3 regions of the Janthinobacterium sp. SUN026 genome follow, and region 3 is predicted to be linked to each of the others. Evidence: predicted binding sites of a transcription regulator. Region 3 holds the regulator's gene; each other region holds the start of a gene.
What was found. The regulator FNR, encoded in region 3, switches genes on or off when oxygen is low (the NO sensors DNR and NnrR bind a similar motif). The targets are predictions, from matches to a motif close to TTGATNNNNATCAA.
Positions count from the first base shown of each region.

Region 1: a site for FNR is predicted at 5,628-5,641, ahead of OX459_RS13345 (FliM/FliN family flagellar motor switch protein). Genes of this name have one in related genera too.
Region 2: a site for FNR is predicted at 3,525-3,538, ahead of OX459_RS26795 (FeoA family protein). Genes of this name have one in related genera too.

Region 1 is NZ_JAPQNU010000002.1:847,995-854,929, reverse strand. It holds gene OX459_RS13375 (flagellar export protein FliJ) at 1-107, opposite strand, end outside; gene fliI (flagellar protein export ATPase FliI) at 116-1,426, opposite strand; gene fliH (flagellar assembly protein FliH) at 1,423-2,112, opposite strand; gene OX459_RS13360 (flagellar motor switch protein FliG) at 2,109-3,149, opposite strand; gene fliF (flagellar basal-body MS-ring/collar protein FliF) at 3,127-4,857, opposite strand; gene OX459_RS13350 (flagellar hook-basal body complex protein FliE) at 4,918-5,256, opposite strand; gene OX459_RS13345 (FliM/FliN family flagellar motor switch protein) at 5,808-6,686, shown strand; gene OX459_RS13340 (FliM/FliN family flagellar motor switch protein) at 6,688-6,935, shown strand, end outside.
Region 2 is NZ_JAPQNU010000009.1:81,072-88,006, forward strand. It holds gene OX459_RS26770 (glutathione S-transferase N-terminal domain-containing protein) at 65-679, shown strand; gene bfr (bacterioferritin) at 737-1,213, opposite strand; gene OX459_RS26780 (Fe2+-dependent dioxygenase) at 1,635-2,315, shown strand; gene OX459_RS26785 (energy transducer TonB) at 2,470-3,171, opposite strand; gene OX459_RS26790 ((2Fe-2S)-binding protein) at 3,189-3,404, opposite strand; gene OX459_RS26795 (FeoA family protein) at 3,817-4,101, shown strand; gene OX459_RS26800 (ferrous iron transporter B) at 4,104-6,005, shown strand; gene OX459_RS26805 (hypothetical protein) at 6,015-6,296, shown strand; gene OX459_RS26810 (hypothetical protein) at 6,361-6,522, shown strand; gene OX459_RS26815 (AraC family transcriptional regulator) at 6,558-6,935, opposite strand, start outside.
Region 3 is NZ_JAPQNU010000003.1:729,956-736,890, reverse strand. It holds gene ccoG (cytochrome c oxidase accessory protein CcoG) at 1-1,355, shown strand, start outside; gene OX459_RS18050 (FixH family protein) at 1,458-1,982, shown strand; gene fnr (fumarate/nitrate reduction transcriptional regulator Fnr) at 2,107-2,865, opposite strand; gene OX459_RS18040 (response regulator) at 3,115-6,189, shown strand; gene OX459_RS18035 (TOBE domain-containing protein) at 6,191-6,935, opposite strand, start outside.

The DNA.
Region 1 (6,935 bases), on a different contig from region 3:
TCGCGCACGGCCGTCTGCGCCGCCATTTCGCCTTGCAGGCGTTCCACTTCGGTGCTGCGCAGGCCGACCAGGGTGGTCAGGTTGCGGATGGTATGCGCGTCGCTCACGTATGCTCCTAGGCCATGATCTGTTCAAGTTGTTCGATGCACGGCCCCATCGGCGCCTCTTCCTTGGTGCCCTGGCACAGGAAGGCTTCGATGGGCGCGTGCAGCTGGACGGCGCGGTCGGTGATCGGGTCGGCGCCGGGCACGTAGGCGCCCAGCGGGATCAGGTCGCGCACGCGCGCATGGCGCGCCATCGACGCTTTCAGCGCGCGCGCCGCCTGCATGTGGCTGGGCGTGATCACCTGCGCCATGCAGCGGCTGATCGAGGCGGCGATGTCGATGGCGGGGTAGTGGCCCCGCTCGGCCAGTTCGCGCGTGAGCACGATGTGGCCGTCGAGAATCGCGCGCGCCGTGTCGACCACGGGGTCCTGCTGGTCGTCGCCCTCGGCCAGCACCGTGTAGATGGCGCTCATGCTGCCTTCCGGGTGGGCGCCATTGCCGGCGCTTTCCACCAGTTGCGGCAAGTTCGAAAACACGGACGGCGGGTAGCCGCGCGTGGCCGGCGGCTCGCCCAGGGCCAGCGCCACTTCGCGCAAGGCCATCGCATAGCGCGTCAGCGAGTCGACCAGCAGCAGCACGTGCTTGCCCTGGTCGCGGTAGTGGGCGGCGATCGAATGGCACAGTTCGGTGGCCATGATGCGCATCAACGGCGATTCATCGGCCGGGGCGATCACCAGCACGGCTTTTTTCAAGCCTTCGGCGCCGAGCGACTTTTCGACGAATTCGCGCACTTCGCGGCCCCGTTCGCCGATCAGGCCGACGACGACGACATCGGCCACCGTCTGGCGCGTGATCAGGCCCAGCAGCACGCTCTTGCCGACGCCGGAACCGGCCATCAGGCCCACGCGCTGGCCCTTGCCCAGGGTTAGCATGCTGTTGATGGCCCGCACGCCCACGTCCAGCGGCTCGACCACCGGTTGTTTCTTCAGGGGATTGATTTTTGGCGGCGTGACTTCCAGGATGTGTTCGCCGCCGAGGCGGCCCAGGTCGTCGATCGGCTCGCCCAGGCCATTGACCATGCGGCCCAGCCACGACGGGCCGATCTGCAGGCTGGCCTTGTCGGGCAAGGGCAGAACCCTGGCGCCGGTGGTCAGGCCCGTGGCCTTCTTGAACGGCATCAGGTAGGACAGCTTTTCGCGAAAACCCACGACTTGCGCATCGAGCCACTCGCCGCTCACAGTTTCAATTTGACAACGCTGGCCCGTGTGCAGGCGGCAGCCGGCGCTTTCCAGCAGCAGGCCGGACGCGCCGACCAGGCGGCCGGTGGGTGTCGCGACCGGGATATCGCCGATCTCGAAACTGCGCAGCGTGTCGGCGATCATGCAGGCGCGCCCTGGTCTGCGTGTTCGGCGGCCAGCGCCAGGTGGCTGCTGACTTGTTCCATGCAGGCCGACAGGCGCTGATGGCAGCCCGCGTCGACTTCATTGTCGCCCGCCTTGATGCGGCATTCGCCCGCGTCGAGGCGCGCGTCGGCGATCAGGTTCCAGCGCTTGGCGCGCTTCGGATCGAGTTCGCTGATGCGTTTGAGTTCTTCCGGATTGAGGAAGACGTCGATTTCCTCGCGCGTGGGCGGCATCGAGGCCAGGGTCTCGTCGACCAGGGCCAGCAATTGCACCGGCTGCAGCGCCAGTTCCGCGCGGATCACCTGGCGCGCCACCTTGGCCACCAGGTCGACCACTTCCTTGCGCTGCGCTTCGCGGTAGTCGGCGCGCACTTTTTTCAGGTCGCGCAGGATGGCGTCGACGGGGCGCGCCAGGCGGTCCAGCGCCACCAGGGTTTCGTTGCGGCCTTCTTCGCGGCCCTGCGCCATGCCGTCGTTGCGTCCGGTGTCGTAGCCGTCCTGCTGGCCTTGCACCAGGCCCACTTCGTAGCCGTCGCGCTGGCCCTGCTCGAAGCCTTCCGAGACGGACGCCTGCCACTGGCCGTCCGTGTCCTCGTTGGAGGCACGCTGGCCGGCGGCGATGAATTGCGACAGGGGCGGGAAACGATACGAGCGGAAGTGTTTCATTCGATCACCGCTTCGGCAAACAGTTGCACTTCGATCTCGCCCGCATCGGCGAGGCCCTTGACGGTGGCCATGATTTCCTGGCGCGTTTGTTCGATACGGCTCAAAGGCACGGGACCGGAACGGCGCATCATGTCTTCGAAGCTCTGTGCCTGGCGGCGCGGCATGGTTTTCAGCACGGCGTCGCGGATCGACGGTTCCGCGCCCTTGAGCGCGATGGCCCACTGTTCCATCGGCACGTCTTCCAGGATGCGCGTGAGCGTGACATCGCTCTGCGTGGCCAGGATCAGGAAGTCGTACATGCTCAGTTCGATTTCCGACACCACTTCCGGGTCGTGCGCGCGCAGCAGTTCGACCAGCGCGGCGCGGTTGCCGGGCATGCGGTTGAGAATCTCGGCCGCCTGGCGGATGCCTTCCACGCTGGTGCTTTGCGTGTCGAGCGTGCCCAGGCAGCGGCCCACCAGTTCGTCGAGCTCGACCAGCAGGTCGCGGTCGATCTCGTCCAGGCGCGCCAGGTTCAGCAAGACCAGGTCGCGGCCTTCGACGGGCAGGGCGTCGAGGATCTGGCCGGCCAGCGCGGGCGGCAGGAAGGCCAGGAACACGGCTTGCATCTGCACGTGTTCATTGACGATGTATTCGGCCAGCCATTTTGGCGAAGCCCACTGCAGGCGCGCCATCTTGGGGCGGATGGCGTCGCCGTAAATGTTGTTCAGCACGCTATTTGCGATATCGCTGCCCAGCGCCATGTCCAGCGAACGCTTCAGGTAGCTGCGCGAGGCGCCGTGCACGCCGCTTTGCTGGCGGTAGTCGTCGAAGAAGGTCTGCATCGCCGTTTTCACGGACTCGACCTTGATGCCGCTCATGCGCGACATCACTTGCGTGACTTCCAGCAATTCTTCGCGCGACAGGCAGCGCAGCACGTTGGCCGCCTGTTCTTCGCCGATGCTCAGCAGCACGATGGCAGCCTGTTCCACGGGGTTCAGGCTGGCGCTTTCGTATTCGGCGCCGTCGGAGGGATTATTGTTGTTGAGTTCGGCCATTTTTCTGCATCCATTGTTTGACGACTTCGGCGACACGCTCGGGTTCTTTTTCAGCCAGCACTTTCAGGTGGTCGACCATCACGTCGACCGCCGAGCCAGGTGGCGGCAAGTCATAGTTTTCCAGCAGCGGCACGACGGGCATGCTGCCGGCGGCGGCTTCGCCTTCGAGCGCCAGCGGTGTGCCATTCACGCCCAGGGCTGGCGCGCCGGCAACGGCCGCGCCAGTCGCGCCGGCGGCGGCGCTGCCGCCCAGTGCCAGGGCAGGGTCGAGCTGTTTCAGTGGCGGCGGCGCCAGGCGCGTGGTCAGCAGGCGCAGCAGCGGACGCAGGATCAGGAAGTAGCCGAGGATGGCGCCCAGCGCGTACAGCAGCCAGCTGCTGAAATCGACGACGGTATCGCGCTCTTCCCACCACTGCGCCACGGGCGGCTTGGCGGGGAAGGCCAGCGCCGTCAGGCTCAGGCTGTCGCCGCGCTGGGCGTTGATGCCCAGGCCGCTGTTGAGCATTTTTTCAATATTGCCCAGTTCGGCAGGAGTCCAGCCCGTTTTCGGGTTCGGTGCGGCGGCGCTGTTGAGGACCACGGCGACGCTGAGTTTTTCCAGGCGGCCACGGCTGCGCTTGATCTGCGTGATGCTGCGGTCGTAGGCGTACTGGCGCGTGGTGGCGTTCTTGCGGGCCGTGCCGTCGTCGGACGGTTTCGGTGCGCCGTCGGCGGGTGCGGCGCCTGCTGCGTCGGCCGGTGCCGGTACGGCGGCCGCCGGCGGACGGTTCGACAGGCTGCCGGGAATGCCGGCCACGGTGCGGTTGCGTTCCTGCTCTTCGCGCATCGCTTCGCTCGTCACTTTCGGGGCTTCGCCGTATTTTTCCAGCGTTTCGTCGACGCGGTCGTTGTTCACGGCGGCCGTCACGCTGAGCTTGAAGTTGTCTTCGCCGATGACGGGGCCGAGCAAGCCCGTGACGTTGCGGCGGATTTCATCCTGGAAACGTTTCGCGCCTTCATTGCCGGCGGCCGAGGCGTCGAAGCCGTCCGTCAGGTCGACGTGCGCGGACAGCAGGTTGCCGCCCTGGTCGACCAGGCTCACGCGCGTGGGCGCCAGGCTGGCGACGCTGCCGGCCACCATGTTGATGACGGCGGCGATCTGTTCCGGCGCCAGGGTGCGGCCCGGCTTCAGCGCCACGACGATCGAGGCGGACGATTTGTCGCCGTCGCTGGCGACGAACGACGTCGATTTCGCAATCGACAGATGGACGCGCGCCGAAGCGATCGCGTCCATCGTCATGATGCTTTGCGCCAGTTCGCCTTCCAGGCCGCGGCGGAAGCGCACGTCCTGCACGAATTGCGATACGCCCAGCGGGTCATTCTTGTCCATCAGTTCCAGGCCGGCCGGCAGTTGCGCCGTCACGCCTTTCGAGGCGAGCAGCATGCGCACCTTGCCCAGCATGGCGTCGGGCACCAGCACCTGGCCGCTGTCCGGATGCAGGCGGTAGGGGATGTGTTCGGCGTCCAGCGTGGCCATCATGTCCGTCACGGCCACTTTTTCGCGCGCGCCAAACACCGGCTTGTAGTTGGCCTGGTCGCGCCAGGCATACATGGTCACCATGGCGGTGATGCCGATGGCCAGCACGACGATGGGAACCAGGTTTTTCAGCAGGGCGGGCGGGATGGCGGGCTGGGCACCAAGGCGCCAGCGCGCAAATGCGGACTTCATGGGGGTAATCACTTGGGGTAACTTTCGCTGGGAGGCTGGGCGTGGATCAGGACGTGAAGATTACAGAGGCAGTTTGATGAGTTCGTCGACGGCGCCCATGACCTTGTTGCGCACTTGCATCAACATGGAGAAGGACAGGCTCGCTTCCTGGCTGGCCAGCATGGCGCCGACCATATCGTCGCTCTTGCCGCTGTCGACGTCGCTCATTTTCTGCGCCGCCATGCGGTCATCGCCGTTGACCTTGCCGATGGCGTCTTTCATGCTTTGCGCAAAGGAGAAGCCGGATTGTTCCGGCGCGCCGAACTGGGCGGCGGGCGCGATGCTGGCGCCCAGGGCGCGCGCGTCATTGCTCAGTGCTGCCAGATCGGCCTTGATCAGACCTGCGAGTTCGTTGCTCATCGTGCCCTCTACTTTCAATATGCGGTGACGTATCAATCAGAAATTACTGGTGTTGCCATTCCGGCAGGCATGACATCCCGCGCCATCTTGCCCGGCCCGCCTACAGGGCCCATCAGTTTTATCAGTTGCCACACCATCCGCTCAAGCAGATTCAAACAAACCCGGCAGACCTGCGCCGACGTGATTCACATGGCCATGACAACTAATAATTATCTGATAAAAGTTTCTTCTGGTGGCAATAAGCGGGACTGGAAACTGCCATAAAAACCGGAATCAGGTAAGCGGAATGGCGCACTGCAAATCTATATTTTGTCGCTATAAGCTTACCTCGCGGCAACTATAAAGTAAAGAGAGGATTGCCTCAAGGAATATTGATACATGGCAATATTTAGCTTTTTCATGTATTGTTCAGCACCGTAGTCATCCTGCATGCGATACGATGCGCAATCGTTTGCTTGCAGACCGGTACGCCAGGTCAAGATGATGCTGTATTTAATTTCGGGCGATCCGTATAATTTGTTCTGCCACCGCAATACCGACATGACCACTACATGACAATCCTTACCAAGACAGATCAAACTGTGCGCCATCAAGTCCTCGATTCCTGTCTGCTTGGACGTCCTGTCCATTTGCTGCATGTATTCGGCGCCCAGCTGCGCGACGACCTGGCCGTGGCCCTGCGCCAGCCGATGAGTCGCCGCTACTGGGGGAATTTCCAGATCGATGCCGTGACCTTGTCGCGCGTGGAAAACGAGGACAGCGTGAACCGCTGGCTGAGTTTCTCCACGCCGGCCAGCCAGACGGGCTTTGCCCTCGAACGGCAGATACTCTTGAGCGTGCTGAACTATCGCTATGGTAGTGCCGGCGCCAAGGGCGCGCTGCCCGATCCGGCGCAGGTGCGCGTGACGGCTACGGAAGAGCGCCTCGCTGTGGTGCTTGGACAACAGTTGGTGAACAGTTTGTTCTCCCGCGTGCACAAGAACCTGCAAACCCTGGGCAAAAGCAGCGACATCGACACCAGTGCCGAGGTCGCCGCGCAGTCGGGCGTGCATCCGGCACGTGGCAGCTGGATCGTCACGGTGGCGCTCAGCGATGTCGAGGCGGGGCAGAGCGGCCAGTTCTGGTTCTCGCTGGACAAGCGCCTGATGGCCGACGTGCTGCGCGGCTTGCTGCCCGAGCGCGCGCAGGCGAAGAAAGCCTTGCGCGGCAGCGTGCGTCCGCTCGCGTCGCGCCTGCAAGTGACCCTGGAAGGCCGGCTCGTCAGCAAACAGGTGCAGCTGGGCGCCTTGTTCGACTTGCGCGTGGGCGACGTGATTCCCGTTAGCCTCAGCCGCACCGACGTCATGCTCGACGACTCCCGTCTCTTTACAGCTGCTGTTTCCGAACACAAGGGCAAGCTCTGTTTAACCTCCTTTGAAGATGTCGAATAATATGAATATGACCGATACCAACCAGAGCGAAACCCTGCTGGAAGACCTGGGCGATGACATGATCATCGACCAGGGCGACGTGTCCGATGTGGCCAACGGCCGCGCGCGGCGCGACATTCCGCAGATGATGCGCAAGATTCCCGTCACCCTGACCCTGGAAGTGGGCTCGGCCCGCATTTCGCTGGAAGAATTGATGGCCATCGGCCCGGAAAGCGTGATCGAACTCGACATGCTGGCCGGCGAACCGCT
Region 2 (6,935 bases), on a different contig from region 3:
GTGCTGCCAAACAGCGCTGCTGCCGATGCTATACTGCTTGCTGCTCCCTTACCTTAAAGTACCTATGAAACTGATCGGTTCCCTCGCCAGCCCGTATGTCCGCAAAGCCCGTATCGTGCTGGCGGAAAAAAAGCTCGACTATGTCTTCGAGCTGGAAAACGTGTGGGTGCCGGAAACCCGCATCGCCCAGGCCAATCCGCTGGGCAAGGTGCCCTGCCTGGTGATGGAGGATGGCAGCACCTTGATCGATTCGAAAGTCATCGTCGAATACCTCGACACGCTCACGCCCGTGTGCAAGCTGCTGCCGGCCGGCGGCAATGGCCGCGAGCGGGCCGACATCAAGAACTGGGAAGCGCTGGCCGACGGCATTCTCGACGCGGGTGTGCTGGTGCGCCTGGAGCGCACGCAGCGCCCGCCCGAACAGCAAAGCGCGGCCTGGATCGCGCGCCAGCTGGACAAAGTCACCCTGGGCCTGGCGGCGCTGGAAGCGCGCCTGGGCGAGAGTGCATATTGCGCCGGCAAGAACTACACCCTGGCCGACGTGGCCGTGGGCTGCACCCTCGGCTGGCTCAGCTTCCGCTTCCCGGAAATCGACTGGCGCGCCGATCACCCCGCGCTGGCGCGCCTGTTCGACAAACTGTCCGAGCGGCCATCGTTCAAGGACACCGTGCCGCAATAAGGCGCGGACGTAAAAAAACCGGCGATTGCCGGTTTTTTTATCTGCCTCGAAGAAAAATTACTCTTCAATCGCCATCTGGCTTTGCAGGTAGTTCTGGATGCCGACTTTGGCGATCAGGTCGATCTGCGTTTCCAGCCAGTCGATATGTTCTTCCGTGTCTTCCAGGATCATCAGGAACAGGTCGCGCGAGACGTAGTCGCCCGCTTTTTCGCTGATGGCGATGCCTTCTTTGACGGTGGCGTGCGCGGCGCGTTCCAGCTTCAAGTCGCATTCCAGCATTTCCGGCGTGTTCTCGCCGATCAGCAGCTTGTGCAGCGCTTGCAGGTTCGGCAGGCCGTCGAGCATCAGGATGCGGTCGATCAGCTTGTCGGCGTGTTTCATTTCGCCGATCGATTCTTCGTATTCCTTCTTGCCCAGCTTTTCCAGGCCCCAGTGCTTGTACATGCGCGCATGCAGGAAGTACTGGTTGATGGCCGACAGTTCGTTGGTGAGCTGTGCGTTGAGCATGCGGATGACTTCTTTATCGCCCTTCATGGGATTTCCTTTGTTCTGTGTCGCGTTCGATGATGAAACCGGAGGCTGCTGGCGTTCACTGCCGGGTGGCGCTGGCTGCCTGGTGGCGCGCAGGTTGCCGGTTTCGCTATGCCCGCATGATAGCGCAAAATATGGGCGATTTCGGGCGGTAAACGGCATTTTTCCGTCTTTTTAACGTAAATATCGTGCGAATAAAACCCATTCTCAAATGGATTGGCACATTTTTCCGTTTTTTATTTGTTAAGGAAAATGAAGGCCATTCTCATTCGCGTTCATGCTGCTATTTGGCCGCCGTTGGTGCGCCTGCATGGCCGTGCTGAAAAGGCGGGAAATGTTGCTCCGTTCTTGCTTTTGTGTCTTCTTGGCCGCTGCCGGCGATGCGATAATCAGGCAGCGATATTTACTGAAAAAGGATAGCAAGATGATGCTGCATATACCCGGCGTGCTGACGCCGGAACAGGTCACGCAGTTTCGCCAGCGCCTGGCGCAGACGGACTGGGTCGACGGGCGCGCCAGCGTCGGGGCGCAAGGCGCGCAAGTCAAGCGCAACCGCCAGCTGGCGGAAGGTTCGCCGCTGGCGCTGGAACTGGGCGAGATCGTCAGCCGCGCGCTGATGGCCAATCCCCTGTTCTTTTCCGCCGTGCTGCCGCTGCGCATCCTGCCGCCGTTCTTCAACAGCTATGCGGGCGGCGAACACTATGGCCTGCATATCGACGGCGCCATCCGCACGCCGAAAAACGGCATGCAATCGATGCGCGCCGACGTCTCGTCGACCGTGTTCCTGAGCGAACCGGACGAGTACGAAGGCGGCGAGCTGGTGGTGGTCGATGCGTATGGCACGCATGAAGTGAAATTGCCGGCCGGCGACGTGATCGTGTATCCGTCGAGCAGCGTGCATCAGGTGCTGCCCGTCACCAGCGGCGAGCGCATCTGCTCCTTCCTGTGGACGCAAAGCATGGTGCGCGAGGATTGGAAGCGCAGCATGCTGTTTGAGCTCGATCAAAACATCCAGAGCGTGCGCGGAGAACACGGCGATTCGCCGGCGACGGTGGGCTTGACCGGGCATTATCACAACCTGCTCAGGATGTGGGCGGAGATGTAGCGCGCAAAAAAAAGTCTGCCTGGCCCGGGGATGTAGGCTGGCAGACTGAAACAAGCAGTTGCTTGACTGGTACAGAAAACAGGGCGCAAAAAAGCAAGCAGGGCACAGGGTGCGGTGCTTGCGGGCTGGCAGCGGCGCAAGGGCCGCCGGAAGGCTAGCTCAGTTGGAAGGTCAGCGGTACTAACACGTACACGGGAACAGGCTTGCCGTTTTCGATCATCGGCTTGAACAGCGCGCGCTGGGCTGCCTGGCGGCCTGCTTCATCGAGGTTGCCGTAGCCGGTCGATTTATGGATCAGGATTTGCTCGGGCAAGCCCTTTTCATTGATCAGGATGCGCAACACCACGGTGCCGCTCTCGCCCAGGCGGCGCGACAGATTCGGGTAGATCAGTTGCGGCGCCTTGATGTATTCGACGCTGCTGACGGTGCGCGGCGTCGACGGCGCCGGAGGCGTGGGCGACGGTGTCGATGGCGCTGTCGGCGCAGCGGTGGCAACCGGTGCCGCTTCGGCGCGCGTCGGCTGCGGCGGCGTGATCGTCGGTTCGCTCGGCGCCACGGCGATCAGCGGCAGCGGCGGGATCACGGCGCGCGGCACGGGGGCGCTCAATTCCACGGTTTTCGGTACGGACGGCGCTGGCGGCTTGGGCGGCGCCGGCGGGGCGATGATGCTGATGGTGGTGATGGTCGGCATGGCCGCCGTGACCACACGGCTCAGCAGGCCGCTCTGGATGGCGTAAAAGCCGGCGATGTGCAGGACGACGATGGCCATCAGCGGCGCGAATTTGTTGCGCTTCTTGTCGAAGTCGGCAAATTGCTGCACGGCCTGCACCGTTACGGGCGGGGGCATCATCGTCATGGCGTTCATCGCTTTCTTTAGTTTGTCAGTACAGCTCGCATCAATACGGTTTCTTGCAGCGCCACGGTGGCGTTCAGGTGATCGTTCAGCACTTCCCGCGCGCAGGTGTGGCATTTGCCGCAGCAGGTGGCCACGCCCAGGTCGCGGCGCAGTTCGGCCATGCTGGACAGGCCAAGATCGACGGCTTGACGGATTTCACGATCAGATATGTTGTTGCAGACACATACAATCATTGATACACCTTCTGGCTGGAGGATGAACAGACACTAGTGCTGGAAAGCATTGTTGCTAGTGTTTTAATGAGAATCATTATCATTACGTTTCATTGTCGCGCAAAGCTGGGGACAATGCAAGTGATTTTGATCAAGTGTGCGGCAGTTGGCGGCCTGGCGCCGCAGCTTCACAGGCCATGTTTCCGAATGACGCAGCCCTTGATGGGGGCGGCTCTCCGGGCTAAATAAAAACTATTCGCATTCATGTTTATAATGCTGGTATTGTCTCGGACGGTCGCCGTCTGGACAGATTGAATGGCCGCTTGTCGGTAATGCGCAACAGTTGCGTTTTACCTCACAAACCTGGAACCGGTGCGAGGCGCCTTGCGCCGTCGCCGGTATCAGGTGTTCTTAATTTGAACGGAATTTGCTCATGACTCTAGTTCCACCCATGATGACGCTCGATGCGCTGGCAGTCGGCCAGAGCGGCACGGTGTTGCATATCACGCCCCACACGGCAGGACAGACGGAGGACGGCGTCGACCTGGCCCGCCGCTTGATGGAGCTGGGGTTCGTTCCCGGCGAACGAATCCGCATGCTCAAGCGCGGCATTCCCGGCGGCGATCCGCTGGCCATCAAGGTCGGCAATGCCACGTTCGCACTGCGCCGCTTCGAAGCGGCGCTGATTACGATTCAACCGCTGCTTCAACCGGAATGACCATGGGTGCTGTCGAAACTATCGTGGATGCAGGCGTGCACAAGCCGCAGCATCAGCCACAAATTGCCTTGCTGGGCAATCCGAACTGCGGCAAGACCGCCCTGTTCAACCGTTTGACGGGCGCGCGCCAGAAAGTGGCGAACTACGCCGGCGTGACCATCGAGCGCAAGGAAGGCCATTTCACCTCGCCAGCCGGCAAGCCCGTGCGCCTGCTCGACCTGCCGGGCGCCTACAGCCTGTCGGCCACCACGCCCGATGAAGCCATCACGCGCGACGTGGTGGGCGGCTTGCGCCGCGGCGACCCGCGTCCGGACGCCATCATCTGCGTTGTCGACGCCACCAACCTGCGCCTGAATCTGCGCCTGGTGCTGGAAGTCAAGCGCCTGGGCCTGCCCATGCTGCTGGCCCTGAACATGACGGACGTGGCGCGCAAGCGCGGCATGCTGATCGACACGGTGAAACTGTCGCAGGAACTGGGCATGCCCGTGGTGGAAACCGTGGCGGTGCAGCACGATGGCGAAAAAGCCTTGCTGAACGCCATCGACGCCATGCTGCCGCTGCCGGCCGTGGAAGCGAAACCGCTGGCGGCCATCGATGCCGTCACCGTCGAAGAAACCCAGCGCGAAGTGCGCCGCATCCTGTCCGCCGTCAGCAATGACACGAGCGACAAGGGCAACCTGACGGAAAAGATCGACGACGTGGTGCTGCACCCCGTGTTCGGTCCCATTATCCTGGCCGTGCTGATGTTCCTGATCTTCCAGGCCGTGTTTGCCTGGGCCGCCACGCCGATGGAAATGATCACCGATGGCGTGGGCCACCTGGGCGCCGTACTGACGGCGAACATGCCAGACGGTCACCTGAAAAGCTTGCTGGTGGAAGGCATCATCGGCGGCGTCGGCAGCGTGCTGGTGTTCCTGCCGCAGATCCTGATCCTGTTCTTCTTCATCCTGAGCCTGGAAGACTGCGGCTACCTGCCGCGCGCGGCCTTCCTGCTGGACCGCCTGATGGGCGGCGTGGGCCTGTCCGGCCGCGCCTTCATCCCGCTGCTGTCGAGCTTTGCCTGCGCCATTCCCGGCGTGATGGCGGCACGTACCATCCAGAATCCGCGCGACCGCCTGGTCACCATCATGATCGCGCCGCTGATGACGTGTTCGGCGCGCCTGCCCGTGTATGCGCTGATCATCGCCGCCTTCATCCCGGAACGCCAGGTATGGGGCTATCTGAGCCTGCAAGGCCTGGTGCTGTTCGTGCTGTACTTCGCCGGCATCATCTCGGCCATGGCCGTGGCCTGGGTCATGAAGCGCGGCATGGGCGTGCGCGGTAACCAGCCGCTGATGCTGGAATTGCCCGCCTATCACTGGCCGCACCTGCGCAACCTGGCCGTCAGCCTGTGGGAGCGCGCGAAAATCTTCCTCACGCGCGTCGGTACCATCATCCTGAGCCTGATGATCATCCTGTGGTTCCTCAGCACCTTCCCCGGCGCGCCGGATAACGCCATCCACCCGCCGATCTACTACAGCCTGGCCGGCATCCTGGGCCGCGGCCTGGAAGTGATCTTCGCGCCCATCGGCTTCAACTGGCAGATCTGCATCGCGCTGGTGCCGGGCATGGCGGCGCGCGAAGTGGCCGTCGGCGCCCTGGGCACCGTGTATGCGCTGTCGCAAACGGGCGACGCGCTGGCCACCACCCTGGAGCCGCTGATCGCCCATTCGTGGTCGTTGGCGACCGCGCTGTCCTTGCTGGCCTGGTATGTGTTCGCGCCGCAGTGCCTGTCGACGCTCTCCGTGGTCAAGCGCGAGACGGGTGGCTGGCGCTATCCGCTGCTGATGGCCGGCTACATGTTTGCGCTGGCGTATGCCGCCTCGTTCATCACGTATCGTGTCGCCCTGATGCTGGGCGCTTAGGAGAAAACCATGTGGCAAACCCTCATCGTCGCCCTGATCGTCGCAGCCGCGCTGCTGCATTTTTCGACCAAGTACCTGCCGGCGGGCGTGCGCCGCGCCATCGTGCGGGGCCTCGTGCGCTGCGGCCTCGATGAGGCGAAGATGTCGACCTTCTTCAAGGTGGCGCCGGGCTGCGGCAGCGGTTGCGGTTCCTGCGGCTCGTGCGACAGCCCGCCGCCGCCGTCAAGCACGCCGCCAGCCGATGGCAGCAGCAAGCGCGTGATCCTGATGCAGGTGCAGCGCCAAGACTGATGTACGTCTAGCCACGGGCGCGCCCGTGGGCTACACTGGGCTTTCCGCATGGCAAGGAGTGGCAATGGCGATACTGTTGATCTTCATGTTTTTGTTTGCGGTCGCCACCTGGCTGCTGGCCAGCCGGCGCGGCCGCCACGGGGGACTGTGGTTCGGCATCGGCCTGTTTCTCGGACCGTTTGCCTTGCTGGCGGTAGCGGCCTTGCCGCCGGTGCCGGCGCGCTGAGCTTGTATGATTAAAACCCGCAAGCGCGGGTTTTTTTACGCCTGCGCGTTCGCATGGCGCAGCCGGTACTGGCGCGGCGAGCAAGCCATGACGCGCTTGAAGGCGTGGCTGAAGGCGCTGTCGGAATCGTAGCCCAGCGCCTGCGCAATCAAGGTGACGGGTGCGCTGCCGTCCTTCAGGCGCCGCGTGGCCAGGCGCATGCGCCAGCGCAGCAAGTAGTCGAGCGGCGTCACGCCCACCCGCTTCTTGAAGTGCAGGGCAAAGGCGGAGCGCGACTGCCCCGCGACGGCGGCCAGCTGCGACAAGGTCCAGCGCCGCGCCGGTTGCGCGTGCATGGCTTCGATGGCGGCGCGCAGCCGGGGATCGGCCAGCGCGAACAGCCAGCCCACCGGGTGCGAGGCCTGCGCTTCAAG
Region 3 (6,935 bases):
CGGCCCGCGAGCAAATCTACCCTCGCGAGGCCAAAGGACGCTACGCTACCTGGCGATGGGTATGCGTATGGCTTACCCAGCTCGCGTTCTACGGCTTGCCGTGGTTGACCTGGAATGGCAGGCAAGCCCTGCTGTTCGATTTGACCACGCGCAAGTTCTACATTTTCGGCGTCGTGCTGTGGCCCCAGGATTTCATCTATCTGGCGGCCCTGCTGATCATCTGTGCGTATTTGTTGTTCCTCGTCACGGCCATTGCCGGGCGGGTGTGGTGCGGGTTCTCTTGCCCGCAAACGGTATACACGGAAATTTTCCTGTGGGTCGAACGCCGCATCGAGGGCACGCGCAGCGCGCGCATGGCCCTCGACAAGCAGGGCCCCTCCGTGCGCAAGGCGTTCAAGAAGACGGCCAAGCACCTGGTATGGGGCGCCATCGCCCTGTGGACGGGCTTTACCTTTGTCGGCTACTTCACGCCGATCAAGGAATTGGCACAGTCGGTGACCACGCTCAATTTCGGTCCCTGGGAATGGTTCTGGGTCTTGTTCTACAGCCTGGCAACCTACGGCAACGCGGGCTGGCTGCGCGAGCAGGTGTGCAAATACATGTGCCCCTACGCGCGCTTCCAGAGCGCCATGTTCGACCAGGACACCCTGATCATCACCTACGATGCCAAGCGCGGCGAACCACGTGGCGCCATGAGCAAGAAGGCCGGCAACAACGACAAGCTGGGCGATTGCATCGACTGTACCCTGTGCGTGCAGGTGTGTCCGACCGGCATCGATATCCGTAACGGCCTGCAGTATGAATGCATCGGTTGCGCCGCTTGCGTCGATGCCTGCAACAGCGTGATGGACAAGGTCGACCGGCCACGGGGACTGGTACGCTACAGTACCGACCATGCGATGGAAAACAACTTCAATTCGAAGCAGATACGCCAGCGCGCCATGCGCCCGCGCGTCTTGATCTACACTTCCATCCTGGCCCTGATCATCATCGCCGTGTGTACTTCGCTGGCCCTGCGCACGCCCCTGAAAATGGACGTGATCCGCGACCGCGGTTCGATGGGACGCGAAGTGGAAGACGGCATGATCGAAAACGTCTACCGCCTGCAGATCATGAACACATCGGAGCAAAGCCAGCATTTCAAAATCAGCGCTTCCGGCTTGCCGGGCCTGACCTTGCTGACGCGCGAAGAAGTGACCTTGCAGCCGACGGAAACGCTGGGTTGGCCCATCCGCCTGCGCGTGCCGCACGGCGTGGGAGAGAAGGGCTCGAACAAGATTGCGATCGAATTGCAATCGCTGGACGACCCATCGCTGCATGTGCGTGAAAGCGCGGTATTCATCGTGCCACGTTAACAAGGAAAGGCGGACGGGGACCGGGTGCCCTCGCCGCCGCCACGAAGTTGCAGGAAGGCCGGTCCCCATGCGGGGACTGGCTGATTAAACAGGAGAAATATCATGTCCGACAGTCTGAAACTGCAAGCACCCGTTGCACCGTGGTACAAGCACCGCTGGCCATGGCTGCTGATGATCGGCCCCGGCCTGTCCGTGGTCGTCGGCAGCTTCATGGGCTATATCGCGTTTACGCAGCCCGATGCGCTGGTGGTGGGCGATTATTACAAGCAGGGCAAGGCGATCAACCAGGATTTGAAGCGCGACACGATCGCCAGCGACCTGGCGATGGATACGCGCCTGTCGTATGACGTGGCGCAAGCGCGCCTGACCGGTTCCGTGCACAGCTTCGGCAAGGCCTATCAGGCGCCTTTGCAGCTGCACCTGGCGCATGCGACCCTGCCGGAAAAGGATATCAAGGTGCTGGTGCAGCCCGACGCGGCCGGCAATTTTTCCGTGGCGCTGCCGATGCTCGAGCGCAGCCGCTGGCAAGTGCTGGTGGAAAACGACAAACGCGAGTGGCGCCTGTCCGGCATCTGGACCTGGCCCCTGCAGCGCAGCATCGCGCTGCATGCGGATGAAGAGCTATAACGTACAGCGCCGGGAAAACCGTAGCGAGCGGCAGTGATTTGTGGTTGAGAAGCGCAGCTGTGCTATAGCACAGCGAGCATCGCAGGCCGCAAAGCGCGACGTGCAGCAGGTTTTGACGGTGCTGTTACTTGCAGGTGTCCGTGCCGGCCGTAATCGCCTTCAATTTCGCCGGCTGCAGGATTTCAATTTCCCGGTTGGAGACGCGCAGCCAGCCTTCCTTCTTGAACTTCGACAGCAGGCGGCTGACGCTCTCGATGGTCAGGCCCAGGTAGTTGCCGATTTCCTCGCGCGACATGCGCAGCTGGAAATTGCTGCCCGAATAGCCGCGCGCTTCATAGCGCGACGCCAGGTTGACGATGAAGGCGGCAAAGCGCTGCGTCGCCTGCATATTGCCCAGCAACAGCATGACGCTTTGCTCGCGCGTGATTTCCTGGCTCATCATGCGGTGGAAATGGCGCAGCAGGGTCGGCATATTGCCCAGCAATTGTTCCAGGCTGGAAAACGGGATTTCACACACTTCGCTGTCTTCCAGCGCCACCGCATTACAGTGGTGGCGGTCGGCGCTGATGGCGTCCATGCCCAGCAGTTCGCCCGCCATCTGGAAGCCCGTCACCTGCTCTTCGCCGCCCGGATTGATCTGGTACGTCTTGAAATGCCCCAGGCGGATCGCATACAGGTTCTGGAACGAGTCGCCGATGCGGAACAGCGAGGCGCCGCGCACAATCTTGCGGCGGCGGCCGATGATCTGATCCAGCCTGTCCATGTCGCCCACATCGAGGCCCATCGGCAGGCACAATTGATGCATGCTGCAGGTCGAGCATCGCGCACGCAACGCCTCCACGTTCACGGTGGGCAAGGTTGGAGTGAGTAGCGCTTCAGTCATGTCGGTACCTTTTAGAAAATGCAACAACAAGTTTACTGCATACAGCCGCATACAGGGTTGCCGTATGCCAATTTCACCGTAAATTCGGCGAATAAACGACGTCCAGCCTTTAATTATATGGCAACATCGTCAAAAGCCCGTATGGGGCGGGCAATTTGCGCGGTGGCGCTTGCCAAGCTGGGGTATTGATAGGAAAATTCCTGACAGCATTATCTGCCGCCTGTGCCGCCCGGTACTGAAAAGGAAATCATGAAGCCTCTCGGCATTAAAGCAAAAGTCGCGCTGGCCACCAGCCTGACCTCGATCGCCATGATCGCGCTGGTCACCATGATCCAGGTGCAGCACATGCGCGACGACTTCACCCGAGTCCTGCTGAGCCAGCAATCGTCCCTGATCACCCGCACCGCCGCCGAGCTCGACGACAAGCTGGGCATGCTGCTGCAGATCGTCACCCTGACGGCCAGGCAGCAACCGCCGGAATTGATCGCCCGGCCCGCCCAATTGCGCGAATACTATTCGCGCCGCTCGATGCTGGTGCTGTTCGATGACGTGCTGGTGCTCGACGCGCATGGCGCCGTCGTGGCCGACATGCCGGAAGTAGCGGGGCGCGCCGGCATCAACGTCGCCGAGCGCGAGTATTTCCAGACCGTCCTGCGCACGCGCCAGCCCATGATCACCGAACCGATGCTGGGCAAGTCGAGCGGCATGCCCATCGTGCAGATGGTGGCGCCCGTGCTGGCCGCCGATGGCCAGGTGGCCGGCGTGGTGATCGGCGTGCTGCGCCTGTACAAGGACAACCTGCTGGGCCGCCTGCGCTCGGAAAAGATCGGCAAGAACGGCTATTACTTCATCCTCACGCGCGGCGCCGTGCCGCGCTACGTGCTGCACCCCGATACCAGCCGCTTGCTGCAACCGCGCAAGCCGAACGCCAACCTGACGACGACCCAGCTGCTGAAGGAAGATGGCGAAGGCAGCATGGTCAGCACCAACAGCCGCGGCATCACGGCCGTCAACAGCTTCAAGCGCCTGAAATCCGTGAACTGGCTGCTGGCCGCCTCGCTCCCCGTCGAAGATGCCTTCGAACCGTTCGATGGCGTGCTGTACCGATTGGTGCTGTGGAGCATCCTCGCCTCGCTGCTGGCCGCCTTTGTGCTGGGCTGGGTCACCGTGCGCCTGCTGTCGCCGCTGGTGCGCCTGCGCGACACCCTGCAAGCCCTGCGCACCAGCGGCAGCCGCTTCACGCCCGTGCCGGTGCAGCAGCGCGACGAAATCGGCGAACTGACAGAAGCGTTCAACGGCCTGATGAGCGAACGCGACCGCCTGCAGCAGGAACTCGAATCGCGCGCGGCGGAGCTGGAACAGGAACGCGACCGGGCCGAGGCGGCCAACCGCGCGAAGAGCGATTTCGTGGCCAACATGAGCCATGAAATCCGCACGCCCCTCAATGCCGTGCTGGGCATGGTGTATTTGCTGGGCAATACCAGGCTCGACACAGAACAACGCAAGTATCTGACCATGGTCAGAGTGGCGGGCCAGTCGCTGCTGGGCATCCTCAACGACGTGCTCGACTATTCGAAGATCGAGGCGCGGCGCATGGAATTGTCACCCGTCGAATTCGACCTCGACGAAGTCATGAATACCCTGGCCACGACGATGACGATGAATGCGGGCGAAAAGGAGCTGGAACTGGCCATCGCCGTCGAGCCCGACGTGCCGCGGCGCCTCGTGGGCGACGCCCAGCGCCTGCAGCAAATCCTCGTCAACCTGGCCGGCAACGCCATCAAGTTCACGGAGAGCGGCGAAGTGGTGGTGGCCGTCAGCCTGGCCGAGAACGAAAACGGCCGCGCCTGGCTGCGCTTCGAAGTGCGCGACACGGGCATCGGCATGACGGAACTGCAGCAACAGCAGCTGTTTGCCGCGTTTTCCCAGGGCGACCAGAGCATCACGCGGCGCTTCGGCGGCACGGGCCTGGGCCTGGCCATCAGCAAGCAGCTGATCCACATGATGGGCGGCGACATCGCCGTCGCCAGCAGCGAAGGCAAGGGCAGCCGCTTCTGGTTCAGCGTGCCCTTCGAGATGCTGGCGCAGCCGGCCGAAACGCGGCGCACGCCAGCGCTGGGCCAGCTGCGCCTGCTGGTGGCCGACGACAACCGCACCACGCGCGAACTGATCGTCAAGCTGATCGAGGCGTGGGGCTGGCTGGCCGACGAAGTGGACTCCGGTTTTGCCGCCATCGAACTGTACCGCGAACGCCTGGCGCAGCAGCAACCGTACGACGTGGTGCTGGCCGACTGGCACATGCCCGTCATGGATGGCCTGGCCACGGCCAAGGCCATCCGCCAGGCGGCCAGCGGCCAGCGCCAGCCCATCGTCGTGATGGTCAACGCGTTTGCCCGCAACCACCTGGAAGAAATCTCCAGCGCGGCCGAGGCCGACGTCGTGCTGATGAAGCCAATCACGGGCTCGAGCCTGTTCGACGCCCTGCACCAGGCGCTGATCGCCAAGGACGACGGCGGCGAGCAGCGCATGCTGCACCAGCCGCTGGGCACGGAACTGGCCGGCGTGCATTTCCTGCTGGTGGAAGACAACCACCTGAACCAGGCCGTGGCGCGCGGCATCCTTGAACACATGGGCGCCACCCTGGACGTGGTGGGCGACGGCTTGCAAGCCGTGGAACGGCTGCGCACGGAAGCGCTGCGCTACGACATCGTGCTGATGGACATGCAGATGCCCATCATGGACGGCTTCAGCGCCACCCACATCATCCGCACGGAACTGCGCTTGCACCTGCCCGTTATCGCCATGACGGCCGGCGTGCTGGCGTCCGAGCGCGAGCGCTGCATGACGGCCGGCATCAGCGATTTCATCGCCAAGCCCGTGGTGGTGGAAGAAATGATGGAAGTCATCCTGCGCCACCTGCCCAAGCGCCCGCAAGTGCAGACGGCCGAGCCGGCACGCGTCGCCGATGAGGAAGTGTTTTCCATGGCGCCGCTGATGCGCGTGATGGGACGCGATGCGAAGGGGCGCGGCGTGCTGCGGCGCATGGTGGAAGACGCGCTGAACAAGGGCATGACGCCCGTGCGCGAGGCCGAAACGGCGTTGCAGGCGGGCCGCCACAGCGACGTGGCGCGCATCCTGCACAGCGTGCGCGGCTCCGTCGGCACCCTAGGCACGAAACGCCTGATCCGCGCCGCGTTCGCCACCGAGGAAGCCATCGATGCGGGCCGCCTGGACGAGGTGCCGGCGCTGCTGGCGCACACGGCGCAGGAACTGGAACAGGCGCTGGCGGCGGCGGCGGATTGGTTGTCGCGCCTGCAGGATTAAATCAGGCGGGCACGCCCAGAATCACGCTGGACGCCTTGAAGATGGCCGTCACGTTGCTGCCAAGCTCGATGCCCAGGTCGGTGCTGCTCTGGTTGGTGATGATGGCGGCAATCGTGCCGCCGCGCGGCAAGTCCAGCACCACTTCCGTGTTGACGGCGCCCGTCTGCACGCGCGTCACGACCCCGGCCAGCTGGTTACGCGCGGAAAAACGCGCGCCCTGACTGTCCGTCACGAGGATGATGGACGACGCCTTGATCAGCGCGAACGCTTCCGCGCCCGGCACTAGGCCCAGGCTGGCGCTGCTGCCCTGCGTGACGATGGCCACGATGTGCTGGCCACCGGGCAATTCCAGGGTGACTTCATCGTTGACGGCACCCTGTTTCAGTTCGGTCACCTTGCCCAGGAATTGATTGCGTGCCGTGGTTTTCATGGCCATTCTCCGTATGAGTAAAAGATCGTCGGCGATGCCTTCCGCCTGGCTGCCCAGCTGGCGCAGATAGCGGGCATGCTCGCGCTCGATGATACGGAAATTGTCGACCAGCTGGCGTCCCCGTGGCGTCAGCCGCGTGCCGCCGCCGCCCTTGCCGCCCGTCAGGCGCTCGACCAGCGGTTCGCCAGCCAGGTTGTTCATCGCGTCGATGGCGTCCCAGGCCGCCTTGTAGCTCATCTTCACAAGCTTGGCCGCCTGCGTGATGGAGCCGCATTCGGCGATGGCGCCCAGCAATTCCACCCGGCCGGCGCCGCCC